DNA from 3 places in the Psychromonas aquatilis genome. Region 2 is predicted to be linked to each of the others. Evidence: predicted binding sites of a transcription regulator. Region 2 holds the regulator's gene; each other region holds the start of a gene.
What was found. The regulator sigma-54, encoded in region 2, starts transcription at its own class of promoters, with help from an activator protein. The targets are predictions, from matches to a motif close to GTTGGCACGNNNNTNGNNT.
Positions count from the first base shown of each region.

Region 1: V6256_RS14610 (CsbD family protein) is a predicted target of sigma-54. The motif match lies at 2,898-2,916, and genes of this name have one in related genera.
Region 3: glnA (glutamate--ammonia ligase) is a predicted target of sigma-54. The motif match lies at 11,452-11,470, and genes of this name have one in related genera.

Region 1 is NZ_JBAKAZ010000097.1:138-6,167, forward strand. Features, by position in the region: partial or broken gene V6256_RS14580 (hypothetical protein) at 1-78, shown strand, start outside; gene V6256_RS14585 (2OG-Fe(II) oxygenase family protein) at 92-391, opposite strand; gene V6256_RS14590 (hypothetical protein) at 874-1,182, opposite strand; gene V6256_RS14595 (hypothetical protein) at 1,617-1,805, opposite strand; gene V6256_RS16460 (DUF2061 domain-containing protein) at 2,154-2,549, shown strand; gene V6256_RS14610 (CsbD family protein) at 2,986-3,177, shown strand; gene V6256_RS14615 (membrane-bound PQQ-dependent dehydrogenase, glucose/quinate/shikimate family) at 3,494-5,827, shown strand.
Region 2 is NZ_JBAKAZ010000008.1:81,029-94,652, forward strand. Features, by position in the region: gene V6256_RS03685 (Do family serine endopeptidase) at 1-130, shown strand, start outside; gene pykF (pyruvate kinase PykF) at 288-1,703, shown strand; gene degS (outer membrane-stress sensor serine endopeptidase DegS) at 2,012-3,073, shown strand; gene murA (UDP-N-acetylglucosamine 1-carboxyvinyltransferase) at 3,147-4,406, opposite strand; gene V6256_RS03705 (BolA family protein) at 4,427-4,675, opposite strand; gene V6256_RS03710 (STAS domain-containing protein) at 4,685-4,936, opposite strand; gene V6256_RS03715 (MlaC/ttg2D family ABC transporter substrate-binding protein) at 4,933-5,553, opposite strand; gene mlaD (outer membrane lipid asymmetry maintenance protein MlaD) at 5,553-6,023, opposite strand; gene mlaE (lipid asymmetry maintenance ABC transporter permease subunit MlaE) at 6,025-6,813, opposite strand; gene V6256_RS03730 (ATP-binding cassette domain-containing protein) at 6,813-7,619, opposite strand; gene kdsC (3-deoxy-manno-octulosonate-8-phosphatase KdsC) at 7,949-8,497, shown strand; gene lptC (LPS export ABC transporter periplasmic protein LptC) at 8,498-9,061, shown strand; gene lptA (lipopolysaccharide transport periplasmic protein LptA) at 9,048-9,566, shown strand; gene lptB (LPS export ABC transporter ATP-binding protein) at 9,567-10,292, shown strand; gene V6256_RS03755 (RNA polymerase factor sigma-54) at 10,319-11,764, shown strand; gene V6256_RS03760 (PTS sugar transporter subunit IIA) at 11,860-12,303, shown strand; gene rapZ (RNase adapter RapZ) at 12,319-13,161, shown strand; gene V6256_RS03770 (HPr family phosphocarrier protein) at 13,158-13,442, shown strand; gene mgtE (magnesium transporter) at 13,457-13,624, shown strand, end outside.
Region 3 is NZ_JBAKAZ010000006.1:82,345-95,968, forward strand. Features, by position in the region: gene V6256_RS02890 (GTPase/DUF3482 domain-containing protein) at 1-1,034, shown strand, start outside; gene V6256_RS02895 (phospholipase A) at 1,048-1,926, opposite strand; gene recG (ATP-dependent DNA helicase RecG) at 2,038-4,110, shown strand; gene glnG (nitrogen regulation protein NR(I)) at 4,187-5,587, opposite strand; gene glnL (nitrogen regulation protein NR(II)) at 5,629-6,690, opposite strand; gene V6256_RS02915 (DUF4124 domain-containing protein) at 6,702-7,229, opposite strand; gene V6256_RS02920 (glutamine synthetase III family protein) at 7,458-9,629, opposite strand; gene glnA (glutamate--ammonia ligase) at 9,930-11,348, opposite strand; gene typA (translational GTPase TypA) at 11,806-13,624, shown strand, end outside.

The sequences.
Region 1 (6,030 bases), on a different contig from region 2:
CTATTTGAGAAAGCTCAACGGCAGGAAGTTGTTGCTGTATTCAACACAGTAATTTATCTTTTATACTATGTTGAATAAAATACTTATAAAACTAAATGTTTAATGCAAAGCTTAATAAAACACGTTTTCCTGATTCAATTTTAGTGACACTGTGTTCATACTTATCTGGTCTAAATAAATACACGCGATTAAATAAATTAAGTATGCATTTTGTACACTTAAATACACCACCTACTTTAGGTTGCACCAATATAAAATTAAGTTTGTAATAACGCCCCTTTTGAACATTATCAACGTGTGCCCTAACACTATGATTAATAGGATAAGTAACTAGATTTATCGAAAATATCTTACTATAAAGAATTGTTTTGTTTTTAATGCTTTCAATCATATTATCTCCATACTTTAACCTACATATTCTAGCATGAAGCCACTTTATAAAGACCCTGTTTAGCAAGATCAAAATGCGATGAGATATAACCAAATAACTCATTAAATAATACCTTGATAATTTTCTTATCTAGAATACTTAATAACTTTCTAATACAAATAATACATTGAATTTGTTTATAAAAGGTTTGAGTGTCCAGCACTTCACCAGCATTCCTTAAGTTAATACTAAGACTGAGCTCAATATAACCACACCTCTTCTTCTTATTGAATTTTCTGAACCAGCTACATTTAAAACTAAAAAAGGTTTGGGTGTCCAGCACTTCACCAATAAAACTGGACACCCATACATTTAAATAAATAAGATCAGATAGTTACAATAAAACTTTACTCAGTGCAACTAATTCAATTCTCATCATTGAATTTTTGAATCAACCATCTTTAGTAAATTAAGTTAGCGAACAGTTCAATATCAGTTTTTCACTAGACTACAGGCTTATCTACTTTTTCATTTTTACCTAAAAAGGTAATCAATATTGCGACTAAAATTCCTGCGAAGCCGATGCCTGAGAATACAAGGCTATATTCACTTTTAATATCAAACATATTTAATAAACTGGTTAATAGTAATAATGAGATCCCAAGAGTTTTTAGGATAGTTAATGGTTTACTTAAACTAAACCAGTTCTCACAAGATGGGCATTGCTTTGCTACATAGATACCTTTTTTATTGATATTTTTAATCGCTTTTGGGGTTAGTTTTTCTTGACAATTGGGACACGTTACTTTCACTTTTAATCCTTAAAAATGGCTTGTTAATTTCTTTTAATAACCTAAAAACCAATATAAAAAACATCGTTTGTATTCAGGCTTATTAATTCATCAGAATAAAGTAACATAAACTGATACCAACTATATCAATCATTTAAAACTCAATTCAAAAATACGAAGCGCTATTCTTTAAATCTACAAAGGAATTAAGGTAGTTATACATCAACATAGTTCACGAACTAATTAAGCTATGCATGCTCTGTATTGGTTATTTTTCCTCATGGGTAGGACACACAACGAAACTTGATTTTTCAGGCTATAAAACGATGTTTCAACTATTTAGGCGCTCAACGAGCGAAAATGGAAGTTAATACTCTGAGAAACAACTCTGCACATCTATATCACCACATAGATTACGATAACTGAACAGCTAAATAATCAATGTAGAAAGAGTATTATAGATAACCAGATTCAAATACTTGTTTTATTAATGCTGTAATGAGCATAACAAATATTAATATAGGTAAAATTTTACTGTATTTTGCTTGTTTCTTTGCACTCATTGGCTTGGCATAACGCTCCACCAGCACCACTAACAAAGTAAGTGCAGTAAACAAGGCAATTAAAACCCAGATAATGTCCATCTTCTCCCCTCAATGTTTTACTTTTTTATAATAGTTACATCATGTATCCAACAGATCAAATACAACAATATAAAAGCTAGCGACTTTGGCGCTCACTTTGACTACATTTATTATTGCCGTGAACGACTCTGTTGATATGTTGACTAAATAAACAATACCTTCATATACGTTATATTCAAACAGCAAAATCACAACAAAAACTATCAACCCCCAATACAGTGAAAGCTAAAACCTATCAAAATTATAGATACAAACCATTTCCTTTAATGATAACAATTATCAATAATACAACTACAGAAACAAACCAACCAAAATATTAAAACCAAACAAGACACAAAGGATAGCACTATGATTAAGACAATTACTTTTGCAATGATTCACTTTAGTATTGCGACAATTGTTGCATATGCATTAACAGGCGACCTTTTATTAGGTAGTTTAATCGCAATGATAGAGCCATCAATTAATACTGTGGCCTTTTATGCACATGAAAAAGCATGGGAACACTTTCCTTTTCTAAAAAAACGTCAGTCAATGACTAAAGTGAAAACAATTAGTTTTGCAGTGATACATTTTAATGTTGCGTTCTTAGTGACTTACGCTTTAACAGGCGATGCTTTCCTCGGTGGATTAATGGCAACGATTGAACCTGCAATTAACTCTTTTGCTTACTTCTTCCACGAAAAAGCATGGTTTAATAAAACGAACAAGCATAATCATAACCAACAAGTTGTATGCGCATAAACAAGTATGCTCAGCCAATAACTGAGCAGCTTTACCAATAACCATATGCATGCAGAGTGCACTAGTTTGACAAAAAGCCAAGATCCCCCCTATTGGCTTTTTGTCTTTTAATATAAACAATACTGAATGTGCAGTACGAAATCACCCGAAATTGCTGGATACCCAGATGTTTAGATAAACAAAATCCAAATCGTTACAATAGAGCCCTGCTTAATATCACTACGCCCCTTCTTTCTTTAATCACAAACTACATGAAAACCTTTCAATCACCCTTGTAATAGTTACAGGGAAAAAATACCGCCTACTTTAGCCCGCAAAAAATATAACTATAAATCAATAGCTTATTTTTTTGGCACACAACTTGTATCGTTATCTACTGAGAACATTGACGCAATCACTATATTGCATTTATCCAGACTAGCTAAGGAGCTATATTATGAATAACGACATTATGAAAGGTCAGTGGAAACAAGTATCAGGTACTATCAAAGAGAAATGGGGTAAGTTAACAGATGACGACTTACAAGAAATTGACGGTAGCCTAGAAGTCTTCCAGGGCAAAATGCAAGAAAAATATGGCATGGAAAAAGATGAAGCAGAAAAAGAGTTTAATAAAACAGTCTCATAGGTCTCAACCGTTTATTTAACTTTTTAAATAACCTAATCAGGGCCAATTCAATTGGCCCTTTTTTCAGTTAAGACAATGAAGTGCTGTTTTTATTAAAAGGAAATTTTATGCTTATCAAACTACAAAAAAGTACAAAAATACAACAAAACCTAAAAAACTGAGTTAAGTCGATGTTAGTTGACCACGCTATTTTTTCGTAAAATCAGTCACGAAAATACTAATCTCACTCAAAACACCATTACAACAATTAACTAAAGCACATTTATCAACATACTTTACCTGTATTTAAAGGTCACTAAAGATAAGGATAGTGTTTATGATCATTTTATCAGTATTATTTTTTATTATAGGATTAGCCTTATTGCTTGGCGGCGGTTGGCTAATTGCATTGGGTGGCAGCTTATATTATTGCTTAGCCGGGGTAGCACTTATCGCAGTGTCATTATTACTACGTAAAAAACATGCCTATGCTAACTTTATTTACGCTATCTTTTTAATGGCGACATTGGTTTGGTCAATTCTTGAGTCAGGCCTCAGTTGGTGGCCACTGGCAACTAGAATGGGACTTTTCCTGATTTTAGCCATCCCTCTCCTCTTAATTGCTTTTGGCAAGCATCGTCGCGGTTGGATATTTTTATTACCCGTCTGGTTAGCAGCTGCAGCCACAACCCTTTCCCCTTTAATGGTGACCTCTCCGACAACAGTAGAAGGTGAATTACCGCGTGCGGTTAGCATACCTTTCTCAAGTGATGTAGATGACGGTGATTGGAATGCTTACGGTAGAAGCAATTTAGGACAACGATTTTCTCCTTTAGACAAGATCACACCAGAGAATGTCGATCAATTACAATTGGCTTGGCAATATCAAACCGGTGATAAAAAAGGACCTAAAGACGTAGGCGAAACCACTTATGAAGCAACGCCACTTAAAATAGGCAACGCACTTTATCTTTGTACGCCGCATAACTGGCTTATTGCTTTAAATGCAGATACCGGTGAAGAACAGTGGATTTACAACGCCAAAGTACCCGCCGAAAGTCAGCGTCAACATCAAACTTGTCGTGGTGTTTCTTATTTACCACCTAGTGATAGCAAACCACTTTCTGCCGTCCAAAAGGTATCAACACCTTCAGAAAACTTAAGTTCATTACAATGTGATGCACAATTATTTTTACCTACATCAGATGCACGACTTATCGCTGTTGACCCTGAAACAGGTGCTCGTTGTGCTAACTTTGCAGAAAATGGCGAGTTAGATTTAATGCACAATATGCCATTTAAACAATCTGGTTATTACTACTCAACGTCACCCCCATTAGTTACAGGTGGTGTTGTTATCGTGGCCGGTTCAGTCAATGACAATTACGATATTAACTCCCCTTCTGGTGTCATTCGCGCATATGACGTGAAAACTGGTGAATTGGTATGGAACTGGGATTCAGGTATGCCATATAAAACAGAACCCATTGCAGAAGATGAATTATATGCAACAAGCTCTCCCAATAGCTGGTCAGTGGCCAGTGCTGATGAGGAGCTAGGACTCGCTTATTTTCCAATGGGTAATAGAACGCCTGATCAACTAGGTGTTTATCGTACGCCTGCTGAAGAAAAATATGCAACATCGGTTGTGGCATTAAGCTTGAAAACTGGCCAAGTTGCTTGGGTGCAACAGTTTGTTCATCACGACCTGTGGGATATGGATACCCCTGCACAACCTTCTTTATTGGATTTAGACACTGAAACCGGAAAACAACCCGCTTTAGTGATCCCAACTAAACAAGGCGATATTTATGTGCTTAATAGAGCAACAGGCGAGCCTATCTTTCCAATCACCGAAGAGGCTGCTCCGCAAGGTGCGATTGCTGGCGATCACACCGCTAAAACGCAACCAACTTCTGCTTTATCCTTTAAACCTGAAAACTTAACAGAGTCGGATATGTGGGGAGCAACGCCGCTCGACCAGTTAATTTGCCGAATCAACTTCAAGCAATTACGTTATGAGGGCCGTTATACGCCACCATCAGAACAGGGTTCGATTATATACCCAGGTAATTTTGGGGTTTTCAATTGGGGCAGTATTGCGGTCGATCCTAAACGTCAGCAGTTATTTGGAATGCCTTTGTATCTTGCTTTTACGTCTACATTAATTCCTAAAGAAGGACTTGATTTAAGTGATTCAAATAAAGGAGAGCAAGGCGTTAACTCAAATGAAGGCGCTGATTATGCTGTCGACTTAAAACCATTCCTTTCTCCATTAGGCATTCCCTGCCAACAACCACCTTGGGGATTTGTTGCAGGGGCAAGCCTTAATACAGGTAAAACCGTTTGGAAGCATAAAAATGGTACGATCGAAGATATGACGCCATTTAAACTGCCAATTGAAATGGGTGTACCCGGCATTGGAGGTCCAATTATTACCGATAGCGGCATCGTATTTATGGCAGCTGCCGTTGATGATTATTTACGAGCTTACAATCTAGCCGATGGTAAAGAATTGTGGAAAGCACGATTACCAGCAGGCGGACAAGCCACTCCTATGACTTATTTAAATAGTAAAGGAGAACAAATGGTCGTCCAAGTTGCAGGCGGTCATGGTTCTATTGGCACAACAATTGGCGATTATGTTGTTGCTTATAAACTAAAAAAATAACCACTAGTACCTGCTAAATCTAATCCAATAATATTGGGTTAGGTTTAGCCTTACCCGATCCCATACTTCATCAAAAACACATCTACCTAACATAAGTTTCTGGACTGGTAAGTTTATGGACTAAGTTTATAATAAGTTTATGGACTAAGTTTATGGACAGCCAAATATTTTAAAATATGAAACAGACCTAAATATGATGGCTC
Region 2 (13,624 bases):
CATTGTGGCAGTGAACAAAATCCCAGTGAAAAATCAGCTACAATTAAGCGATGCCCTAAAGAAAGCAAAAAACATGCAAGCGTTAAATATTGTACGTGATCATAGAAGAATGTACATAATTGTGAAATAAATCACATCAAACTGTAATTAATTTACAATAAAATGTGTTTTATAGCGTTTTATTGATTATAAATAATTTTTTATTTCTAAAACTCTTGTAAAATAGCTGCAATACTTTAATGGTAATATACATAATTAAAAATAACAGCACATTCACGCATGGAGAAATGACGGTGAGAAAAACAAAAATAGTATGTACGATTGGTCCAAAATCAGAATCTAAAGAAATGCTAACAAAGTTAGTAAATAATGGCATGAATGTTATGCGTCTTAATTTCTCACATGGTGACTTTGAAGAGCATGGTGCTCGTATTGACCGTATTCGCGAAATTTGTGCAGAAACAGGTAAAAATGTTGCCGTACTACTTGACACAAAAGGACCAGAAATTCGTACAGTTAAATTAGAAGGCGGAAAAGACGTTCTATTAACTGCAGGTCAAGAATTTACACTATCAACAGACCAAACAATCATTGGTGATAATACTATCGTTGCAGTTACTTACGAAGACCTTGCAAAAGATCTTAATGTAGGTAATACCGTTTTATTAGATGATGGTCTAATCGAAATGACTGTAAAAAGTGTTTCTGATACAAAAATTGTTTGTACAGTAATGAACACTGGTGAACTAGGCGAAAACAAAGGTGTTAACTTACCAGGTGTTAAAGTTCAATTACCAGCACTATCACCAAAAGATAAAGGCGATTTAGTATTTGGTTGTGAGCAAAAAGTTGACTTTATCGCAGCTTCTTTTATTCGTAAGCAAGAAGACGTATTTGAAATTCGTGAGCATTTAAAAGCGCACGGCGGTGAAGACATTCAAATTATCTCTAAAATTGAAAACCAAGAAGGTGTAGATAATTTCGATGAGATCTTAGCGGCTTCAGATGCAATTATGGTTGCACGTGGTGATTTAGGTGTTGAGATTGCTGTTGAAGAAGTTATTTTTGCACAAAAAATGATGATTGAAAAAGCAAACGCTGCACGTAAGCCAGTTATCACAGCAACGCAAATGCTTGACTCTATGATCAAAAACCCTCGTCCAACACGTGCAGAAGCGGGTGACGTTGCGAATGCAATCATCGATGGTACAGATGCTGTAATGCTTTCAGGTGAATCTGCAAAAGGTAAATACCCTGCAGAAGCAGTTGCTATCATGGCAAGTATCTGTGAGCGTACAGACAAAACTATCTCAGCAAGAACTGATGATAGAAAATCAACTTTACGTATCACTGAAGCTGTTTGTAGCGGCGCTGTAGATAATGCAGAACAATTAGATGCAGAATTAATTATCGTAGCAACTGGTGCTGGTAAATCAGCTCGTTCTTTACGTAAATACTTCCCATCTAAACCAATTTTAGCATTAACAAGCAACCCTAAAACACGCCACCAACTGGCATTAACTAAAGGTGTTTCAGCTAAACTTGTTGAACAACAGGATTCTATTGAAGACTTCTACAAATTAAGCATGGACCTTGCTAAAGAGTTAGGTTTAGTAACTTCAGGTGATAAAGTTGTTATTGTTTCTGGTGCATTAGTAGCTTCAGGTACAACGAATACTTCTTCAGTACACGTTATTGCATAAATAATAAAATACTGTGTATTTAGCTAATTGATTTTAATCGTTTATTAGCACTAAAAAACATCGTCTTAAGGCGATGTTTTTTTTTGGGTTTTATTTATAAAAAACTAATTCCCCCCTTGCTCTACTTTTCTATATACTGACACTACTCAGCTTAGTTCGCATTGGCATATGCCAAATTAACAATCTCGAATAGATAATAAAGTACTCTACCGACTTTATTCTTCTTCTTTTTTTGTGTTCTAAACAAAACCGTAATTGGGTTGTGATAAATTTTTCTTTAACTTATATGATGCATTAATAAACAATATATGAAACTAAAACTCTATTTAAATTATTTATTGAAGCCAGTTATTTGCGGGTTATTGATTGCTGCAGGTATTCTTTATGGTCCAGTAATATTCAAGAGTTTGACTAAAGAAAGTACACACTTACCAAGTGTAAGCAGTTATTCTGAAGCTGTTAAAAAAGCAGCGCCTTCAGTCGTTAATATTTACTCTCAGCAGTATATAGACTCCAACGTAGGTAAAAAACAACAATTACAACCCACTGGCTTAGGCTCTGGCATTATTCTAGATAGTAATGGCTACATTTTAACTAACCATCACGTAATTGCTCAAGCCGATCAAATATTAATCGCCTTGCAAGACGGGCGATTATTTACAGCCAGTATTTTAGGCAGTGATATCGTTACGGACCTCGCAGTATTACAGATAGAAGGTGAAAACCTACCAGTGATACCACAGAATCCCGACTATACACCTGAAATAGGCGACGTTGTGTTAGCCATAGGCAACCCATATAACCTTGGTCAAACAATTACACAGGGTGTGATCAGTGCAACAGGACGTAGCGGAATGAGTAGTACTGGTAGACAGGACTTTATTCAGACAGATGCTGCAATCAACGAAGGAAACTCGGGCGGTGCGCTGATCAATAGCCGAGGAGAATTAGTAGGAATTAATACATCGGAGTTTTATACCGGTAATAGTAATGTCACTTATGGCATTAGTTTTGCGATTCCTTATCAACTGGCAAAACATGTTGTACAAGGTATTATTGAAGATGGACGAGTTATTCGTGGCTCATTAGGTATCGAAGCAGAAAACTTAGACCCACTACTGGCTCGTTTATGGGGCTTAGAGGCTAAAAATAGCATCATAGTAAAGCAAGTACTTAAAGGTGGGCCAGCTGAAAAAGCAGGCATGAAAAACAATGATATTCTGTTAAAGATTGGTAATGAAAATGCAGCTAATTTAATTGTGACGATGGATAAAATAGCTAAAACTAAGCCTGGCACAACGATAAAAATAACCATTTTAAGGGAAGGTAAAGAACAACAACTTGATGTGACAATTGGTGAGTTACAGTAAACATCTAATAAAGACAAAAAAAGAAAGCAAATGCTTTCTTTTTTATACTTAAAGAATCTTAATAACAACTATATTAAGATTCAACACGACGCATTGTTGCACCTAATGGAATCAGCTTATCTTCAATCGCTTCGTAACCACGATCAATATGATAAATTTCATCAACAATGGTTTCACCATGTGCAATCAAACCTGCAATAACTAAGCTTGCAGAAGCACGTAGATCTGTTGCCATCACAGTTGCACCACTTAATTTATCATTATCACCACAAATTGCTAAATTACCGTCTAATTCAATATTTGCGCCCATACGTTTTAATTCAGGTACATGCATAAAACGATTTTCAAAGATATTCTCTTTAATACGTCCTGTGCCAGGAGCAACCGTATTAAGCAATGTAAATTGTGCTTGCATATCTGTTGGGAAAGCAGGATGAGGAGCCGTTGTAATATTAACGGATTTCAATTTACGATCAGTCATATCAACTTCAATCCAATCATCACCTGTATTCACTAATGCACCAGCTTCTTCAAGTTTAGATAAAACAGCCGTTAACAAGCTAGGATCGGTTTTTACACAACGAACTTTACCACCACTCACCACACCTGCAACTAAGAAAGTGCCTGTTTCAATGCGATCAGGTTGTACTTGATAAGCACAATCACCTAGCTTCTCTACACCTTCAATGACAATAGTATCAGTCCCTGCACCAGTTATTTTCCCGCCCATTCCATTAATGAAATTAGCAAGATCAACAATCTCTGGCTCTTTCGCAGCATTCTCAATAGTCGTAACGCCTTCAGCCAATGCAGCAGCCATCATTAAGTTACCAGTACCTGTCACACTTACTAAGTCCATGTACAGATGACAACCTTTTAAGCGGCCATCAACACGTGCTTTGATGAAGCCATCTTCTACTTTAATAATCGCACCCATTTGCTCTAAACCATGGATGTGCAAGTTCACTGGACGCGCGCCGATAGCACAACCGCCCGGTAATGAAATATCTGCTTCGCCAAAACGAGCCACTAATGGGCCTAATGCTAAAATAGAAGCGCGCATACTTCTTACTAACTCATAAGAAGCAGTATAGTTTTTCACTTCTTTAGCGTTAATATGTACTGAATGCTCAGTTTGACTTGCTGTCGCCCCTAACTCTTGTAACAACTCAATGGTAGTAGAGATATCTTTTAAAAGCGGTACATTGCTTAAATTGATATCGCCTTCAGACAATAAAGTAGCGAATAAGATCGGTAATGCGGCATTTTTTGCCCCAGAAATGGTTACTTCACCATTTAACTTACAGCCACCTTGAATAATAAATTGACCCATGAAAATCCCTATTTAACCAACTATATAAAATGTTTTTGTTTCTGCCATTCATCTGGCGTTAATGCTTTAATTGTTAACGCATGAATTGCATTGCTTGCAATTTCATCAGCCAAAGGAGCATAGATAGCTTGTTGCTTCTTCACTCTACTCATATCTGTAAACATATCGCTTACTGCGATAACTTGAAAAGTATTACCTTCACCTTTCACAATGCATACATCTAGTGTGAGGGCTTTTTCTAACTTTTCTTTAATTATTTCTATATTCATTATAAACCACTATTTTTCAAAAAGATTTTCAACACCATAAAGTGCAGCTAAGACTTTCAGCTTAGCTGAAGCATTGGCTAACAAGATGGTTGGATATTTTGTTTTAATCTGTACTAAATATGCTACGCCAGCAGAGTCAACATTCGTTAGTCGAGACAAGTCTAACGTGGTGACATCTTGATAAGCACTCACTACAGGGTAACGCTGTTCACTGAAACCAGCCAATAACAGGCTTTCTTCAAGCAATAGTTTGTTACTCATGATGTAAACTCATCGTTTTTCTCTAATAACAATTGAATGACTTCATCAATACCTTTATTCTGGATTAACGAGCCAAACTCAGAGCGTTTTGTATCAAGCATACTGACGCCTTCTGCAATGATATCAAATACTTTCCACTCATTGGTTTTCTTGTTTTTACGTAACTTAAATGCGAGCTGAGTTACCTGCCCATTATTGTCGCGCATTCTAACAGGAATACTGACAATTTTCTTATCATTAAAATCACTAATATCAAGTATTGTTAAGGTTTGTTGGTCATACTCTTTTAAGATATGGCCATATGCATTAATAAGGTAAGTTAAAAAAGCATCAACAAAATTACTGCGCTGTTCTGCTGTTGTATTTTTTAAATGTGTACCAACAACGCTATAAGCTGCATATTTGTAATCAAAATATGGGATCAGCTCCTCCTCAATGATAGTTTTGATAATTGTAGGATCGTTATCTAAATTATCCTTTTCTTTGTCTAAACGTTCAAAGGTACTACTAGATAAAGTATGAAGCGCTTTATTAGGATCGGTTAAATCATATTCTTTAGCGGTTACTGAAAAAGAAAATGAATAAATAAGTGCAAAAACATAAATAAATAAACGCATTAGTCGTCCTTATTAATAGAGTAAATAAATTGTCCAATTAGGTCTTCAAGAATCAAAGCTGACTTAGTATCTTCAATTTCATCTCCGTCACCTAACATCTCAATATCTTCATCTACAAAGCCAGGAGTGATACCAATATATTGCTCTCCTAGTAAGCCTGACGTTAAAATAGCCAATGATGACGTTTCTGGATAAAAGCCCTGCTTTTCAAACATAGATAAAGTCACAATGGGAGTATAGTTTTCAACATCAAGTGAAATAGACTCTACACGCCCAACCACAACACCGCCTAATTTTACGGGCGCACGTGCTTTTAAACCACCAATGTTGTTAAAGCTTGCTTTAAGAGTGTAACTGTCCCCTTCTCCTTTAAATGAAAGTCCAGCAACACTAAATGCAAGTACGATAAAAGAAGCAATTGCTGCAACCACAAATAATCCAACCCAAATTTCTAATTTTTTTTGTGGCATTTTAGCCTCCAAACATAATAACAGTTAATATAAAATCCATTCCTAAAACAGATAATGAAGCAAGCACTACCGTTTTAGTCGTTGCCTTACTAATTCCCTGTGCATTAGGGATCACATAGAAGCCATTATATAAAGCAACCCATGTAACAATAAAAGCAAATATCAAGCTTTTAATCATACCATTGCCAACATCAGGCGCGAAATTAACACTGCCTTCCATCACTGACCAAAATGCACCTCCATCAACGCCCATCCAAACAACACCAATCAAATACCCCCCCCAAATTGCTACAAGGTTAAATACCAAGGTTAATAATGGTAAGGTAATAATCCCTGCGATCAGGCGTGGTGCGATAATACGTTTTAAAGGAGAAACAGCCATCATTTCCATGCTCGCTATTTGCTCAGTACTTTGCATCAAACCTATCTCTGCTGTTAAAGCTGAACCAGCTCGCCCTGCAAATAACAAAGCTGCGACAACCGGTCCTAATTCACGTAGTAAAGAGAGTGCCACCATACTGCCTAAACTTTCTTCGGCGGCATAATCAACTAACACATAATAACCTTGTAAGCTCAACACCATACCAATAAATAAACCGGCAGTGAGGATAATCGGTAATGACAAAATCCCTAGGTGATAAATCTGCACCACAGTTAATCGAAACAACTTAGCATGCGGCTTAGTAAATAGGGTTCGACAAAACATTAATGTCGACTGGCCGATACTCTGGATCAGCTGTAACGTAAATGCACCAATAGTTTGTAAAAACGGTGTGATAAATTGTTGCATTATCTATTCGCCTCTTCTAAATCTGTTTGGTAATCATTAGCTGGCATATGAAATGGAACAGGTCCTTTCACTGCCCCAGCTAAAAATTGTTGTAATAACGCATTATCTTTTTGCGCCAATACTTGCTCAACACTTCCTTCAGCGATGATTTTTTTATCGGCAAAAACATAAACGTTGTCAGCTATAGATAAAACCTCATTAACATCATGAGAAACAATAATAGACGTTAAACCTAAAGTATCGTTCAATTCTTTTACTAATTTTAATAAGACATTCATTGAAATAGGATCTTGCCCTGTAAAAGGCTCGTCATACATAATGACATCAGGGTCTAGGGCAATAGCACGAGCTAAAGCGACACGGCGGGCCATACCACCAGACAATTGTGATGGAAGTAAGTCCTTAGCACCTCTTAACCCAACGGCATTAAGCTTCATTAATACTAACGTAGTTAAAAGTTTTTCATCTAATTTGGTATGCTCACGTAATGGAAAAGCGACATTTTCAAAAACACTCAATTCATTAAATAGTGCTCCGCTTTGAAATAACATTCCCATTTTTTTTCTAGCTTGATATAGCTCTTTTTCAGAGCATTGGTGAATTGATACACCGTCAAACAAAACTTCACCACTATCAGCTGGCACTTGCCCTCCGATTAGTTTAAGCAAGGTTGTTTTACCTATACCACTTGGTCCAAGCACTGCCGTTATTTTACCGCGTTCAAACTGCATATTGATATTTTCAAATATCTTTTTCTGTTGGCGCATGAAACTAAGTTGATTAATTACAATGTGTTGTTCAGGCATAATTATACTTTCTCTAAAGAAATTTGAATTAAAGTCGAGACGTTCATTAAGCTAAAAAGCCTAACTAAAATTATTAAATTGGGCTTTTAAAATTGATTTTACCTATAAAAAAGCAATTAATCTAAATTTACATAAATTAACCATTACAATGCGATTCCTACTTATCGATACAAAGGAAGATTTCAAACTAAGTATGCTGCCATAATAAAATCAAAAAGCGGCGTTAATCTCGAAATCTTTGTGTTTAGAAATAAACAAAACTCGCGTTATGGCACGTATTTTGATATTTTTAATTGTATATTTCCTATCATGTTAAAAAGAGTCGACAAATGATTGATACACCCTATGGAAAAATTGATCCTATTGTTTTTGAACAAGCAAAAAAAATAAAATTATTTGTCTGCGATGTAGATGGCGTTTTTTCTGATGGTCGAATTTACCTCGGTAATGATGGTGAAGAATTAAAAGCATTTCATACCAAAGATGGGTTTGGCCTTAAAGCAATCATGAAACAAAATATTGATGTTGCAATTATTACCGGTCGTGAATCAAATATTGTCAAAAATAGAATGCAAGCATTAGGTGTAACACATATATTCCAAGGTAAAGATGATAAATTAACTGTTTATCAATCTTTACTAAAAACATTAAACCTTAAACCAGAAGAAACAGCTTATATTGGAGATGATGTTGTTGATTTACCCGTCATGAAAATGGCTGGATTGGGGATTGCGGTAAATGATGCTCACCCACTTACCTTGCAAGCAGCTGATTTAGTAACGACTATTAACGGTGGTTTTGGCGCGGTTCGTGAAATTTGTGACCTCTTCTTGCAATGTCATGGACAATTATCTACAACTGAAGGTAAAAGTGAATAAATGAATAAAAAACAAAGTATTCCCTTTATTGCATTACTGATTGCATTTACTTTGTGGGTTTATTTTAAGCCAGAAGTAGAGTTGCCTGCATTACCAGAACATCATCCAAGTTATATTGCAGATAATGTAAGAAGTGATCATTTTGATCAATTTGGCTTTAATGACTATCGTGTTTTCGCTGATAAGGCAACAAACTATCCTGAACATGATATTACTGAATTTGTTCAGCCTAAAGTCATTGTGTACAATAAAAATGATGACACAGGCGAAGTCACTGTATGGCAATTGACCAGTTTAACTGGCACGTTAAAAGAAAATAATAATTTACTTTTATCTGGTGATGTTCTGGTTAAAAATCTAAGTGAAGATCAAGTCGTACAAACGATGTCAACAGAAGAAGCCGTAGTGATGCTAGATACAAAAGTAATAACGAGTGACTTAAAAGTGACCTGGACCGGTCCTCAAATGCGTCAAGAAGGTGTCGGTCTATGGGCATCCTTGGTAGAAGAAGAAATGAAACTAAATTCAAACATTAAAGCGGTGTACTTAAATGAACCTAAATAAATTAGCCCTTATACTGACGACATCTTTGTTTAGCAGTCACCTTTTTGCTTTAGAATCTGATTACAATCAGCCTATTCACATCTCTTCAATGCAGCAGCAAGCCAGCCTAAAAACCAATAAAATAGTGTTTACGAAAGATGTCTTACTGACGCAAGGTACGATCAAGTTAACTGCTGACAAACTTACCGTGATAAGAGGTGAGCAACCCAATCACGAAGTAATGATTGCTGAAGGTAATGTAGCAACCTTTTATCAAACTCAAGATGATGGTAAACCATTTGATGCTGAAGCAAAAAATATCGTTTATGATGTTGCAAAAGGTAAAGTAACTTTAACCACTAATGCACAAGTAAAACAATTAGATAGTCAGGTAAATGGATCAAAAATTGAGTACTACTTAGACTCGCAAGAGTTAAATGTAAACTCTAGCCAGACAGAACGCGTTAAAACCATCTTTTTACCCGCTCAATTTGAAAAAGATAAAACAACATCAGGAAAAAAATAAATGGCTGAATTACGCGCGACAGGCTTAGTTAAAAGCTATAAAGGACGTACAGTTGTTAACGGTGTTGGTTTAACAGTTAGAACTGGCGAGATTGTTGGTTTACTAGGCCCTAATGGCGCTGGTAAAACAACTTCATTCTATATGGTAGTTGGTTTAGTAAAACAAGATGAAGGAAGTATTGTCATTGACGATGAAGATATTTCCAGCAACCCGATGCATATTCGAGCTCAAAAAGGGATTGGATACTTGCCTCAAGAAGCCTCTATTTTTCGACGTTTAACCGTTACCGATAATATTATGGGGATACTGCAAACTCGTAAAGAATTAACACAAGCTCAACGAGATGAAAAACTTAATACATTATTAGAAGAGTTTCACATCACACACATCCGCAACAATAAAGGGATGAGTTTATCTGGTGGTGAGCGACGCCGTGTTGAAATCGCGAGAGCACTTGCAACTGAACCTAAGTTTATTTTACTAGATGAACCTTTTGCAGGGGTCGATCCTATCTCTGTAATCGATATTAAAAATATTATTCAACAACTGCGTGATAGAGGATTAGGTGTATTAATTACCGATCACAATGTGCGAGAAACATTGGATGTTTGTGAGCACTCATACATAGTAAGTCATGGAGAGATTATTGCCGTTGGCACTCAAGATGAAATACTAGCGAATGAACATGTAAAACGTGTTTATTTAGGTGAAGGGTTTAAACTTTAAGTTAAGCGCTAGGAATAAATGCTTTGATGAAACAAGGACTACAGTTGAGGATGGGTCAGCAATTAGCAATGACCCCCCAATTACAACAAGCAATACGGTTATTACAGCTATCGACTCTTGATCTACAACAAGAGATTCAAAATGCTTTAGATTCTAATCCCCTTTTAGAACAAGATGACCAAACAGGGACTGAGGCAACGGTTAAGGAAGTCGATAGTAGCCAGGTTGATACGTCAGAAGCGATCACACAACAAGAATTCTCTGAGGATTTACCTGTAGAACAAGAGTGGGAAGAGTCATATAGTGCCCCACAAATAACAGGCACCTCCTCTAATGCAGTGGCATATGATGGTGAAGATACTGTTTATCAGGGTGAATCATCTACATCATTACAAGATCATTTAATTTGGCAAATGCAATTAACACCGTTCAGCGAGACGGATCAAATAATAGCAATGTCTATCATCGATTCGATTGATGAATCGGGTTATCTAACAACTGATTGTGAAAGTCTGTTAACGAGTTTAAAAACAGAAATAGATGAAATAGAACTAGATGAGATAGAAGTCGTTTTAAAACGCATTCAACATTTCGACCCATTGGGGGTTGCAGCTCGTACTACAAAAGAATGTTTACAAATCCAACTCCGCCAGCTTCCAGAAGATACTCCGTGGCGTGACGAAGCCATTACAATACTCGAAGAATATATGGATTTGTTAGGCAATCGAGATTATCGAACACTTGCCCGCAAAAGCAAATTTAAAGAAACGCAGCTTTCGGAAATAATGCGCCTAATTCAAAGCTTAGAGCCGCGTCCAGGCAACAGTATTGAAACAAGCACAACACAATACATCGTACCTGACGTGTATGTTAAGAAAGTTAATGGGCAATGGAGAGTGTCATTAAATCAAGACTGTGATCCTAACTTATCTATTAATCAACAATATGCAAATTTATGCAGTAGTAATATTAGCAAAACAGACTCACAGTTTATTAAAGGCCATTTACAGGAAGCTAAATGGTTTATTAAAAGCTTAGAAAGCCGCAATGAAACACTATTAAAAGTATCAAACTGTATTGTTCAACAACAACAAGCATTTTTTGAATATGGTGATGAATCAATGAAACCCATGGTTTTAAATGATGTTGCTTTTGAAGTAGATATGCACGAATCCACAATCTCACGTGTGACTACACAAAAATTTATGCACACTCATCGAGGCATATATGAGTTGAAGTATTTTTTCTCAAGCCATGTGACAACTGATGGTGGTGGTGAATGCTCATCGACTGCAATACGCGCTTTAATCAAGAAATTAGTGGCTGCAGAACCGGCAAACAAGCCATTAAGTGACAATAAAATAACAAAATTACTAGAGGAAAAAGGTATTCAAGTTGCGCGACGTACGATTGCTAAGTACCGAGAATCATTAGGGATTCCGCCATCAAACCAGCGCAAACAATTACTTTAGATTTTGATATGGAATAATTTAAGTGAGATTAACTATAGTCATTTATTGCTAACCTGTTAAACTCTCGCGTCCATTAAAAACAGTTAAAATTTATTATGAAAATATCTACTCTATTAAATAAAGACTCAGTATTTAGTCACGCAGTTTGTGCAAGTAAGAAAGCTGCATTAGAAAAAATTAGCATTGTTGCTGCTGAAAAATTAGCATTAAACTCTCAAGACTTATTTGAAAGTTTAATTGCTAGAGAAAAAATTGGATCAACAGGTGTTGGTTCAGGGATTGCTATTCCCCATGTGAAGATTTCTCGTGAGCTACCTGCAACAGCTATTTTTTTACAATGTGAAACGGCGATTGATTACGATTCATATGACGGTAATAAAGTAGATATATTATTCGCAATCTTTGTGCCTGAAGATCAATGCAAAGAGTACCTTTCTGCGTTATCAGAAATTAGTCAGAAGTTACTTGATAAGCAATTTCTTCGTCAATTACGTAATGCAGAAGACAATCAGCAATTATTTGAGTTATTAACCCTATAAGTAAAAGGAGTGCATATGAAGTTAATTGTTATCAGTGGGCGCTCTGGCTCAGGAAAAACAATTGCCCTCCATGTACTCGAAGACTTAGGTTATAACTGCATCGATGGCGTTCCGTATCAATTATTAGGTCAATTAATTGATACGTTAGATCCTAAAGATAACAAGGTCGCTGTCAGTTTAGATGTTCGTAATATGCCTGCGAAAGTTGAAGAGATTGAGCAACTCATTGTAGGCTTACAACAAAAAGTTGAATTAGAAATCATCTATATTGATGCACTAACCAGTGAATTAATACGTCGTTATAGCGAAACACGTCGCCTCCACCCACTTTCTAGGCAAAAACTCTCATTATCTCAAGCATTAGATTTAGAAAGCGAAATGCTAATGCCATTAAAATCAATGGCAGCCCTCTCTATTGATACAACGTCGTTATCTGTACATAACCTAAATGAACATTTAAAAATATATTTGCAAGGCTCAACAAAAAGCAATCTGCTTATTATATTTCAATCTTTTGGCTTTAAGTACATACATCCTGAAGATGCTGATTACATTTTTGACGTACGCTTTTTACCTAATCCATATTGGGAAAAAGATCTGAAAGCTTATTCAGGAAAAGATAAATTAATACAAGACTATTTAAATTCATTTTCAGTGGTTAAAGAAACCATTATAAATATAGAGAATTTATTTTTAAATTGGTTACCTCATTTAGAACAGAATAATCGTAATTACGTCACCATTGCCATTGGTTGTACTGGTGGTCGCCACCGTTCAGTTTATGTTACAGAACAGATAGCAGCACGATTTAAACATAAATATCAAATACAAATAGAGCACAAATGCTTAAAGGAGTGACCCCATTGGATATAATTACGCAAACAATTACAATAAAAAATAAATTGGGTTTACATACTAGAGCGACAATCAAACTCGTCGAGTTAGTCAATGCATTTGATGCACAAATCACCATTACACATAATGGCAAACAAGCCGATGCTGGTAGTGTTTTAGGTTTATTGGTCCTAGAAACTTGTTTAGGGCAAGAAATCGAGATAGCAGCACAAGGCCCGCAAGCACAAGAGGCAATGCTTGCTGTCACAGAACTCATCGAGAATAAGTTTTTAGAAGAAGAATAAAATCAGGAGCTAGGATGCTGGACAAAAATAAAAATGACAATACCCAGCTACGACTTCAAGAAGTTAAAAAGGCGATAGAAAATGGCCGCTTTGTATTAGCTCGTAGTATTCTAGATAAAATGCCAGCCAACGATGTTGCTTTTCTTTTAGAATCCTCTCCGCCAGCTAACCGTAAAGTACTT
Region 3 (13,624 bases), on a different contig from region 2:
TGATTGATGTGCGTGAGCCTATTTTAGGTAAATACCGTGATGAATTAAAAATATTAAGTTATGCGGCTAAGCCCATTATACCGGTACTTAACTTTATAGAGTCTGATGATGCAGATGTGAAGGGGTGGACGACACAACTCGCGCGTTTAAACCTACATGCGTTTGTGAGTTTTGATAGCGTGGTATTTAAATTCTCCGATGAACTAAAAATCTATCAAAAGATGCAGACGTTATTATCTCAGTACGAGGCACAACTCGATGTTTTAATTGCGCAACGAAAACAACAATGGCAAGAGAGAGCCACAGCTGCTCAGCAACTTATCGCAGTATTACTTGTAGAGTCTGCCGCATGCCGTTTTAAAGCTGATAATGATGAAAAAAGTATTGAGCTTTTCAGTGAAAAATTGCAATCAACAATGCGCAAATTAGAAACCAAAACACTTAATCAACTATTAAACCTCTACCAGTTTCAACAACAAGATATTGACCAATATGAGTTGCCTATACAGCAAGGTAAATGGGAATTGGACCTGTTTTCTTCAGATCATCTACAAGAATTTAGCTCTAAGGTCAGCGGCGACTTCGTAAAAGGAGCCGGTGTTGGTGTTGCCGTTGATTTAGTGGCTGCTGGAATGACCTTGGGCGCCGCAGCGGTTGCCGGTGGGGTAATGGGCGTTCTGTGGGGAGTCAAACAACGATATTATGATGAAATCCATGCGAAGGTTACAGGTTATCGTTACCTTTGTGCGGACGATACAACATTACAAGTTTTATGGACGCGTCAGCTTAACTTATTAAGTGCATTACAACAGCGTGGTCATGCTAGTTTTACCAAAATGTCATTGGTTAACACTACGAGTGATGAGAAACCGTTACCCAAACGCTGGAATAAATGGCTAAGTAAGGCTCGTCATCACCCTCAATGGCTGTCTTTAAATAATAGTGATCAGCCTTCATTTAAAGGTAAAAAACAACAATTAATCGATGAAATTGTGCAAAGCTTAAATAATGAAATAATCCCTAAAGATGAATAATCCTCGTTACTGATTACAAAAAGTCAGTGACGGCGATCCCTAAACCCACCGTATTAGTGTATTCATTGTATTCAATTAAACTATTACCGTAACCGGAAAATACTTGGATGTAGCCTTTTATTCGTCCGTATAAAGGAAAGCTCCATGAAGCTTTCAATGAGCCTTTACTAAAGCCACTTTCAAGGTTGTTACGACTGACCAGTGAGTAAACGTGATCATCCTGCTTGTAGGCAAGCATTACTTGACCATGTCCGAAATAATCTAATAAATCAGGATTATCGTCATCATCGGATGATTCAGAGAAGCGGTACCAAGGGTTGACGTTGACAACAAGATTTTGTCTACTAAAAACTAGGTTACCATTCAGGCGATTCCAACTTCGAGAGGAAGGCTCGCTACGTCCATTGGATTGGTGAGTAAAACCAAATGAAGCGCTTTTAAATTCCCAACCTGCTGCTAGCTTCTTATCTGTATCCCATACTAGAAAGGCTTCTGGCTCATAGTTTGTTTCACGAAAGGGAGCTGAGCCTTTAGTGTCGTATGCCTGCCAAAATGAGACTTGAGTATAAGCAACATAACCTGAAATCGGGAGGTCTGCTATATGGTCAAAGAGCGGTAATTTGATACTAATTTGGTACTTTATTTCGTTGCGTTGTGGTGTGCTATCATTACTTTCACCTTGGTATAAATCATAGCCTTGTATTTTGTCATTATAATACAGGGGTAAGATGTAGTTAGGCTTATGCGCTAAAATAGAGAATTCGAGACCCTCTACTGTCGATTCATCTTCAGCACGTTGTTCGATAACATCAACATCATTTTGCTCTATATCTTCACTCTCAGCGAATATACCGGTGCTAAAAAATAGCGTTATTAATATGAGTAAGTACATTCTTTTACCTTATACAAAAACTTAAGTGATAATCGCCTATATTAACCTATAATCACCTTTAGTGGTTTATACATTACGTATTAAATGAATAATAGTTAACAGAGGTAGTAAATGAAATTAAGTAAAATACCTTTGTCTGCACTAAAAGGTGTGGGAGCAAAGGTTGCAGAAAGGCTGAGCAAAATAGGCTTAAATACAGTCGAAGATTTATTGTTTCATTTGCCGTTGCATTATCAAGATCGCACTCGACTTTATGCAATTAAAGATATTAAAGATGGTATGCAAGTTAGCATACAAGGTGAAGTCGTTAGCTGTCAGGTTCAATTTGGTAAACGTCGTATTTTAAAGTGTAAAATAAGTGATGGGGAAGGGATCGCTACATTAAACTTTTTTCACTTCAATGCTGCTCAAAAAAACAGTTTTAAAGAAGGGCAGTGGATAAAATGTTTTGGCGAATTTAAGCGCGGTTATCAAGGCCTTGAGGTGACTCACCCAGAATATTCATTAGTGGCAGAAAACACATCGAGTTCCGTAGAGGAGGTGCTAACACCTATTTACCCGACTACTGAGGGTTTAAAGCAAAATAGTTTACGCCAATTAACAGAGCAAGCATTACAACACTTACAACAAAACCAAGTTGAAGAGTTAATCCCCACCTCGTTACTGATGCACCCTATTAGTTTATTTGATGCATTGATGACGATACATCGTCCACCTCCGTCAGCGAGCATAGAGCAATTAGAAGAGCGAACTCATCCTGCTCAACAACGTTTAATTATCGAAGAGTTATTAGCGCAACAAATTAGTATGTTGGCATTACGAGAGCAAGCACAACAGCATAAATCGCCCGTATTGAATGCACCTGGAGTGTTGTCGCAACAGTTATTGAATAATTTACCGTTTTCTCCAACGGAAGCACAACATCGAGTTAATGCTGAGATTCAACAAGATTTAAACCTTGAGCTACCTATGATGCGTTTAGTACAAGGTGATGTGGGATCGGGTAAAACATTGGTCGCAGCATTAGCGGCACTAACTGCGATAGAGGCTGGATATCAGGTTGCCTTAATGGCACCAACAGAGCTGCTAGCAGAACAACATCTATTAAACTTCCAAAGTTGGTTTGAGCCATTAGGTGTGCGGGTGGGGATGCTATCTGGAAAAATGAAAGTAAAAGAAAAACGTAATCAAGTTGAAAATATTACCTTAGGCTTATCACAAATGGTGATTGGCACTCATGCTTTATTTTCAGAGAACGTTATTTTTCATAATTTAGCGTTAATTATAGTCGATGAACAACATCGCTTTGGTGTTGATCAACGTTTATCGTTACGCGAAAAAGGCGTTAATAATGGTTTGGTTCCACATCAATTAACCATGACCGCAACACCCATTCCTAGAACGCTTGCTATGACAGCCTATGCGGATTTAAGTGTTTCTGTAATAGATGAATTGCCGCCGGGCAGAACACCGATTAAAACGGTTGCATTGGCCGACTCTCGACGAGAAGAGATAATTCAGCGTGTTTATAAAGCGTGTAAAGAGGAAGGCAGGCAGGCTTATTGGGTATGTACCTTGATTGAAGAGTCAGAAGCGTTAGAGTGCCAAGCAGCAGAAGATACCGCCAATAATTTACAGCTGGCTTTGACTGATTTACGTATTGGCTTGGTTCATGGGCGAATGAAAGCAGCGGAAAAACAATATGTAATGGATTCATTTAAAGCGGGTGAGTTAGACTTATTGGTTGCGACAACCGTTATTGAGGTTGGTGTAGATGTTCCTAATTCTAGCCTTATGATCATTGAAAACCCTGAGAGGTTAGGCTTAGCACAATTACACCAGTTGCGTGGGCGTGTAGGACGAGGAAAGGTCGCTAGTCATTGTGTATTACTTTACAAATACCCATTATCTAAAACTGCTTTAAAACGATTAAATGTGTTGCGAGAAAGTAATGATGGATTTTATATTGCAGAGCAAGATTTAGCGATTAGAGGACCAGGAGAGGTATTAGGAACAAAACAGACTGGCATTGCAGATATGAAAATTGCAGATCTCTTGAGAGACCAAGCTTTAATTCCTCAAGTACAATCACTGGCATTAGCTTTAATTGACGCTCACCCTGAATATATTCGTCCATTAGTGGACCGTTGGCTAGGTGATAAACCTGTTTATGCGCAAGTATAAAAAAACCTAATTCTGATCAGAAAATTAGGTTTTTATTTAGCATTAAGCTGAAACAGGGCGATTATAAAAGTATTAATTAATCGTTTAAGTTAAGTTCTTTTAGTTTGCGCGTTAGTGTATTGCGTCCCCAGCCTAACAATTTTGCTGCTTCATGTTTTTTGCCTTGCGTATGTTTCAAGGCACTTTGCAGCATTATTTTTTCAAATTCAGGTAATAATTGCCCTAGGATATTTGTTTCACCATTTTTAAGTTGTGTATCAGTCCATTTTTTTAGGCTATCTTGCCACTGCTCTGGCGCATTGCCCTGATCTGGTGTTTCTTGCTCTCCTAGCTCAGGCGGTAAATCATTGATATGAACTTCTTGACCACTGGCCATTACAGTTAACCAACGACAAATATTTTCAAGTTGTCGAACATTCCCAGGCCAAGGTAGGCCACTGAGGTAATTAATGGTTGCTTTAGTTAATTGTTTACTTTCAACATTTAATTCATTGGCAACAATCTGCAAAAAGTGATTCGCTAGTAGTGGTATATCTTCGCGGCGTTCTTTTAGTGCAGGTAACTGTAAACGGATCACATTCAAGCGATGGAATAAATCCTCACGAAAGTCACCACTTTGTACTTTTTGCTCTAAATTTTGATGGGTTGCAGCAATGATACGGACATCTACTTTAATCGCTTGATGGCCACCAACACGATAAAATTGCCCATCCGCTAATACGCGTAATAAACGCGTTTGTACGTCTAAAGGCATATCACCGATTTCATCTAAAAATAAAGTGCCTCCATCAGCTTGCTCAAAGCGACCTTGTCGATTTGCAGCAGCTCCTGTAAAAGCGCCTTTTTCATGACCAAATAATTCAGCTTCTATCAATTCTTTTGGGATCGCTGCCATATTAAGCGCAATAAAGGTCTCATTTTTGCGCGGGCTATGCTTATGTAACGCATGGGCAACAAGTTCTTTACCTGTTCCTGATTGACCGTTGATCAATACACTCATACTAGAGCTAGACAAACGCCCGATAACACGGAAAACCTCTTGCATTGCCGGTGCTTCACCAATAATTTCAGGGGTTGCAATGGCTTGTGCAGTCGGTTTCTTTTGTTGTTTTAGCTCCTTACTATGATTTAGTGCACGCTTGATAAGTGCCGTTGCTTCATGAATATCGAAAGGTTTAGGTAAATATTCAAATGCACCACTTTGATAAGCATTAACTGCGCTGTCTAAATCTGAATGTGCCGTCATAATAATGATCGGAATAAGGGGATAGCGTTGATGAATTTTTTGCATCAACTCTAAACCATCTATACCCGGCATTCTAATATCTGAAATAATTATTTCAGGTTGTTCAATTAATAATTGCTGCCATAAACACTCTGCATCTGGAAAGCTTGCATGCTCTATATTTTCAGCTTTTAATGTTCGTTCTAAGACCCAGCGAATGGCATGGTCATCATCTACTATCCAAGCTGTCATTGTTCATCCTTAATATTTTATTTTTATTGCATGGCTCAAAATTATATTGGTAAATAAATAGAAAACTCTGTTTTACCTTTTTGGCTGGCAACTTCTATACGTCCAAAATGTTGTTTAATTAATTCTTGTGCGATTGATAAACCTAACCCTGTACCGTCTTTTCGTCCAGTAACCATTGGGTAAAAGAGGGTGCTTTGTAAGTGCTCAGGGATCCCAGGACCGGTATCAATTACTTTTATTTCTGTAGATAAGCGTTGTGATAATCCATTGATTACAACTTGAGTCGCGGCACGTGTACGCAGCGTAATAGTGTGTTCACCAGGTTCATTTTGTAAAGCTTGTACTGCATTTTGTACTATGTTTAATAGAGCTTGTTGCAACTGATCTGGTTGCATTTCAAAATCTGGGATACTTGGATCATAGTCCATCTTAATTTTAATGTGTTGTGGTAAATTTAAATTAACTAGCTTACGAACACTTTCTAAGACAGAGTGAATATTATGAATACTTTTTGTGCCTACTTTTTGTGGTCCTAATAATCTATTAACAAGCGCACTTAATCGATCTGCTTGTTCAATAATGATTTGTGTAAATTCTTTTAAATCTGCACTAGGCAGTTCAGCCTCTAACAGTTGTGCTGCACCACGCAAACCACCTAATGGGTTTTTAATTTCATGGGCTAAGCCTCTAACAAGCTCCTGTGCCGCTTTTTGTTGGTGTTCTTGATAATGTACTTGGCTAATACGCTTTTGATGTTCAATGCAGCGCATTTCGATCAATACGTAAGATATTGAATTGATAATGATATAGTTTGCGCTTAAATCAATCAGAATAGGCTGACCATCAATTAATAAAGACAGTTCATTTGCAGTAAAAGAAGATTGGTCAACAAGTAACTCCTCTATAATTTTTGAAGAGAAATGATATTGTTTTGCGAGGGTTTTTAAGTAATTCCCATATAACCTTTGCTTGCTTTGTGAGAGTAAATGCTCGCTTGCTGGGTTAGTGTAGATCACTTTTAAAGAGGTATCTAAAACCAAAAAAGCGGTTTGCGCTTCTTCGAGAAAGGTAAAAGCAAGTTCTTTACAAGGTTCTTTTAACATAGTCCTACAATCTATTTAATAGCTGCTCGTTGTAAATGAACAGTAACAACTTGTGTCTTAGTTAATATATTGCCCTCATTATCTAATAGTTTCACTTGTAACTGATGAGTGCCTCGGTCAATATTTAATGCACGAATTGTTGTTGATTTTTGTGATTTACCAAATGCTACACCATCTATAAATAGTTGTAATAATTGGTTGTTATTTAGTTCTGGCCTTATGTCTACATTGATATCTATAGTGCCATTATTACTACGTATTGCTATATCTTCTTTGGGTGAAAGTATCTTGATACTGTATTCACCTTGAGTGACTTCTGTTGTTTTGTTCTGCTTCAATTGTATTGTTTGTTGGTTCTTGCTTGTAGACATTAAGTTTTGCTTTTCAATAGATATTTTTTGTGCACCTATTAAGGGGGCAATATCTGAAAAGTGACTGTTACCATTAGCATCAACCCAATGATAAATTTCTGCCTGAACTCTTACCGAAGCCAACGTTAAAAACAATAACATTGATAAATAAGTAACGATATCTTTCATCATACTTCCTTTCAATATTAGCCTGATTTATTAACAGTATAGTGTTTATTACACTGCTTATTGATCTGGTAGGTAATAGAGAAAAAAATATGTTTAATTAATTGATGCCTATCGTTCCTTCATTTTATTGTGAATAGTGATTAATCATCATATGAATGACGATAATACTATTTTATAAAAAGTGGCTTTCTCAAGAGAAAGCCACCAAGGTCTTTTTATTATTGAATATTACTTAATAAATAACATTTCTGAATATTTAGGTAGAGGCCATAATTCATCCGCTACTAATAATTCAAGTGCATCACCGTGTTCACGTACTTCAGCCATTAATGGACAAATTACATCAGCACTATGGCGCATATGCGCTTCGGTATCTGCAAAGTCATGTTTAGCAATTTCAGCTTCAAGCTTAGTTGTTGCTGCTAATAGACCATTAATATGCTCTGCTACTGACTTAGCAACTGATGAGTCTAATTCAATACCTAAATCTAGTGTTGAAGCAGAGGCTAGCGTTAACTCTGAAACATACGCAATTGCTGCTGGGTAAATTTTAGTTTTAGCGATATCAATAACTAATTTAGCTTCTACTTCAATCGCTAAATTGTATTGTTCTGCATAAACTTCGTAACGGCTTTCTAATTCAACTGGTGATAAAACACCTGTTGTTTCAAATAGCTCGATAACTTCAGGCGATTTAAATGCTGGTAAAGCATCAGCTGTTGTTGGGATGTTTTTCAGGCCGCGTTCTTCAACTGCCGCTGTATGCCAATCTTCTGAATATCCGTCACCACCGAATACAACATTACCGTGTAATTCCATTAATTCTTTAAGAACAGTAATTACAGCAGCCGTTTTATCTTGCTTTTCTAAAGCAACTTCTAGTTTCTCAGCAATCCAGTTTAGTGAATCAGCAAGCATTGTATTCATTGCAACTAGAGAACCTGAAACAGACTGCTCTGAACCTACAGCGCGGAATTCAAAGCGATTACCTGTAAATGCAAATGGAGAAGTACGGTTACGGTCACCTGGATCACGTGCGAAATTAAGGATTTGAGAAAGACCCAGATCCATTTCACCACCTTGAGTACAAGTTGTTAGTTTACCTGTTTTAATTTCGTCATATACTCTTTCTAATTGGTCACCTAGGTAAACAGAAAGAATCGCTGGTGGCGCTTCGTTAGCACCTAGACGGTGATCGTTACCTGCAGAAGCAATAACTGCACGTAGTAATGGACCAAATTTATGTACACCACGAATAACTGCACCACAGAATAATAAGAATTGTAGATTCTTATGTGGCGTCTTACCTGGATCTAATAAGTTACCTTGTGTGCTGTTACCAACAGACCAGTTAACGTGTTTACCTGAACCATTTACACCTGCGAATGGTTTTTCATGTAATAGACATAGGAAGCCGTGCTCTTTAGCTGTTTGCTTCATCATTGTCATTAACAATTGTTGTTGATCTGCACCAACGTTAGCTGCGCCGTAGTAAGGTGCAATTTCAAACTGACCTGGTGCAACTTCGTTATGGTGTGTTTTAGCTGGGATACCTAGCTTGTATAGTTTGTCTTCGAAATCTTGCATGAACACTTGTACACGTGCTGGGATTGCACCGAAGTAGTGATCATCAAATTGTTGACCTTTAGCTGGAGCCGCACCAAATAATGTACGACCTGCTAATAGTAAGTCTGGACGTGCGTTAGCAAAGTTTTCATCAACTAAGAAGTACTCTTGTTCTGGACCACAACTTGAATCAAGTGCTGCTACTTCTTCTTCGCCCATTAATTTAAGTACTTTTTGTGCTGCTTCATTCATTGCTGAATTAGAGCGAAGTAATGGGATTTTTTTATCTAGTGCTTCACCAGTCCAAGACATGAATACACTTGGAATCATCAGTGTTGCGCCATTTGCAGTATGCTGGATGTAAGCTGGGCTTGTTGGATCCCATGCTGTATAACCACGCGCGGCGTTAGTCATACGTAGGCTACCATTAGGGAAAGATGAACCGTCTGGTTCGCCTTTAATAAGTAAGCTGCCAGTGAACTCATTGATAGCATTACCATCAGAGTTCGTTAGAATGAATGCATCATGCTTTTCAGCAGTGATATTTGTCATTGGATAGAAAACATGAGAGAAAAATTTTGCGCCTTTTGCTAAGGCCCAATCTTTCATTGCTGCTGCAATGATGTCTGCAGTTGCTTTATCTAAAGCTTCACCAGTTTTCACTGTTTTTTTGATCGCTTTAAAAGCATTTTTTGATACTGCTTCTTCCATTTTTGCTAAATTAAAAACATCAGTTGCCCAGATTTGATTTAGTGGCTCAGTTTGAACGACCTCTTTTGGTGCACGGTTAGTAATTTGTTCAATTGCTTGAAGGCGGACTTGATTTCCACTCATGTGATGCTCCTTGCTTCTATATAAAGGCGCTGCGTTTAGCAGCCATGTTATTTTTAAATGTATAAATAAAAAATATATAACTTAGAAAGCAAGAGTTAGACCAACTTTAGTTTTTTTGAATAATTACAGTTAGGAAGACGGATAATATCTTAAATCCAGATTAGTGAATGACTGTTTAAGCTGCTTTGTAAATGTTATAGGCTTTTTATTACAGGGAATAAGCAGTTTACTGTCTATTAGATAATAAAAAAGGCCGCAATGGCGGCCTTTTATTGAGTACGTAATGTTTAAATTTTTAAACTATACGCTGTAGTATAAATCGAACTCTTTAGGATGTGTTGCTTGAGATACTGCTTCACACTCTTTAGTTTTTAACTCGATAAATGCGTCAATACCTTCATCAGAGAATACACCACCTTCTGTTAAGAATGCACGGTCCGCGTCTAGTGCAGCTAGTGCTTCTTCAAAAGAAACAGCAACTTGTGGAATTGCATCAGCTTCTTCTTTAGGTAGATCGTATAAATCTTTATCTAGAGACTCACCTGGGTGGATCTTATTTTTAATACCGTCAAGACCAGCCATTAACATCGCAGCGAAACCTAGGTAAGGGTTCATTGTTGGGTCAGGGAAACGTACTTCGATACGTGCTGCACGAGCAGTTGGTACGATTGGAATACGAATTGACGCTGAACGGTTACCTGCTGAGTAAGCAAGCATTACAGGTGCTTCAAAACCAGGGATTAGGCGTTTGTACGAGTTAGTTGATGAGTTAGTAAATGCGTTTAGTGCTTTAGCATGTTTGATGATACCACCGATGTAGTACAGTGCCATCTCAGAAAGACCACCGTATTGGTCACCAGAGAATAAGTTCACGCCATCTTTACCTAATGATTGGTGACAGTGGTTACCAGAACCGTTATCGCCAACTAAAGGCTTAGGCATAAACGTTGCTGTTTGGCCGTATGCATGCGCTACGTTATGAACAACATATTTATAAATTTGGATTTCATCTGCTTTTTCAACCATTGTGTTGAAACGACAAGCGATTTCATTTTGACCAGCTGTTGCTACTTCGTGGTGATGTGCTTCAACAACTAAGCCCATTTCTTCCATGATTAAACACATAGCAGAACGGATGTTTTGAGCTGAATCAACAGGTGCAACTGGGAAGTAACCACCTTTGATACCTGGACGGTGACCTGTGTTGCCATCTTCATAAGAAGTACCAGAGTTCCAAGCAGCTTCTTTCGCATCAACTGAGTAGAAAGCACCAGCAATACTGTTACCGTATTTAACATCGTCAAATAGGAAGAATTCAGGTTCTGGACCGAATAATACAGTATCAGCAATACCAGTAGAGCGCATGTAAGCTTCAGCACGTTTTGCAACAGAGCGTGGGTCACGGTCGTAACCTTGCATTGTTTTTGGCTCTAATACGTCACAACGTAAGTTTAGCGTCATGTCATCTGTGAATGGGTCTAGTACAGCAGTTGCAGGATCAGGCATTAATACCATGTCTGAATCTTGAATGCCTTTCCAACCAGCAATTGAAGAGCCATCGAACATTTTACCTTCTTCAAAAAAGTCTTCATTTACTTGATGGTGTGGAATTGAAACGTGTTGCTCTTTACCATGCGTATCAGTAAAGCGTAAATCAACGAATTTTACTTCTTGCTCTTGGATAAGAGTTAAAACGTCTTGGATTGTTTGTACAGACATGTTGTTGAACCTCATTTGACATCGGAAATTATTACGACGCTAATCAATATTTTTATAAATCAAATATGATTTGCCATCATTGTAAGCTTAATTATTTATCACGCAGCGAATATTATGCCAACTTGATGAACCCTACTATAACCTAGATCATTCACTTTCAAAATGGAACTATAAATTATTTTTGCACCGATTTGGTGCTTCTTGCATCTATTTTGGTGCGTTTTTCAATAAGCGGTCAGTATATCCTGTTTATTTCTCATTTTTGGGCATTTTCGCTAACTGTGATCGACTTAAAACTTTCTATTTTTGAAATTATGTTTACAATGTGCGCACATTTGGCTAGAACACTTTCTGTGTTTTTATTGCCTAATTCTTTTTATACCAATTAAATAAAAATAGATTCGTCTACTTTTATTTAATTGGTATTTTTAATAGTAAGTTATTTTTGAGGCGCATCATGTCGTTAGATAAATTAAGAAATATTGCCATTATTGCTCACGTTGACCATGGTAAAACAACATTGGTTGATAAATTGTTAGAGCAGTCTGGTACATTGGATTCACGCGGTGGTTCTGAAGAACGTGTAATGGATTCTAACGATCTTGAAAAAGAACGTGGTATTACCATCCTTGCAAAAAACACTGCAATCGTATGGAACGATTACCATATCAATATCGTAGATACTCCTGGACATGCTGACTTCGGTGGTGAAGTAGAGCGTATTCTATCTATGGTAGATAGTGTTTGTCTTATTGTTGATGCAGTTGATGGTCCAATGCCACAAACTCGCTTCGTTACACAAAAAGCATTCGCACATGGTTTAAAACCAATTGTTGTTATTAACAAAATTGACAAACCAGGTGCACGTCCTGAATGGGTAATGGATCAAGTATTTGATTTATTCGATAACTTAGGTGCAACTGATGACCAATTAGACTTCCAAGTTGTTTATGCTTCTGCATTAAATGGTTGGGCAAGTACTGATATGGACGAGCAAAAAGATGACATGGAAGACTTATTCCAAACTATCGTTGATACTGTTGCGCCACCAGAAGCGGATCGCGAAGGCGATTTCCAAATGCAAATTTCTCAACTTGATTACAACTCTTATGTTGGTGTTATCGGTGTTGGTCGTATCACACGTGGTGAAGTTAAAGTTAATCAACAAGTTACTATTGTTGGTGCTGACGGTAAAGAACGTAAAGGTAAAGTTGGCCAAGTATTAGGTTACTTAGGTCTTGAGCGTCATGATGTTGAAGTTGCAGAAGCGGGTGACATCATTGCAATCAGTGGTTTAGGCGAACTTAAAATTTCTGATACAATTTGTGCACAAACCAATGTTGAAGCAATGCCTCCTTTAACTGTTGATGAACCAACAGTAACAATGACTTTCCAAGTAAATACTTCTCCATTCTGTGGTAAAGAAGGTAAATACGTTACTTCACGTAACATTCTTGACCGTCTACATAAAGAGCTAGTACATAACGTTGCACTTAAAGTAGAAGAAACTGAAGATCCTGATAAATTTAAAGTATCAGGTCGTGGTGAATTACACTTAGGTATCTTAATCGAGAACATGCGTCGTGAAGGTTACGAATTAGCTGTATCTCGTCCTGAAGTAATTGAGAAGATAATTGACGGCCAACTACATGAGCCAATGGAAACATTGACAGTTGACTGTGAAGAAGAGCATCAAGGTTCTATCATGGAACAATTAGGTATCCGTAAAGCGGAACTAACTAATATGATTCCAGATGGTAAAGGACGTGTTCGTTTAGACTTTATGATTCCAAGTCGTGGTTTAATCGGTTTCCAAACTGAATTTATGACAATCACTTCTGGTTCTGGTCTTCTATACCATAGCTTTGATCATTACGGTCCTCATAAAGGCGGTACAATTGGTCAACGTCAAAATGGTGTATTGGTATCAAACCAAGCAGGTAAAGCGGTTACTTACTCTTTATTCTTCTTACAAGATCGTGGTCGCCTATTCTTAGGTCACGGTACAGAAGTATATGAAGGTCAAATTATCGGTATTCATAACCGTGCTAACGATTTAACAGTAAACTGTGTTAAAGGTAAGCAGCTTACTAACGTACGTGCATCAGGAACAGATGAAGCACAAACGTTATCACCAGAAATTAAACTAACTCTTGAGCAAGCGTTAGAGTTTATTGATGTTGATGAATTAGTAGAAGTTACACCAGAAAGCATTCGTATTCGTAAGAAACTACTTACAGAGAACGAACGTAAACGTGCAGCTCGCCCTGCGAAAG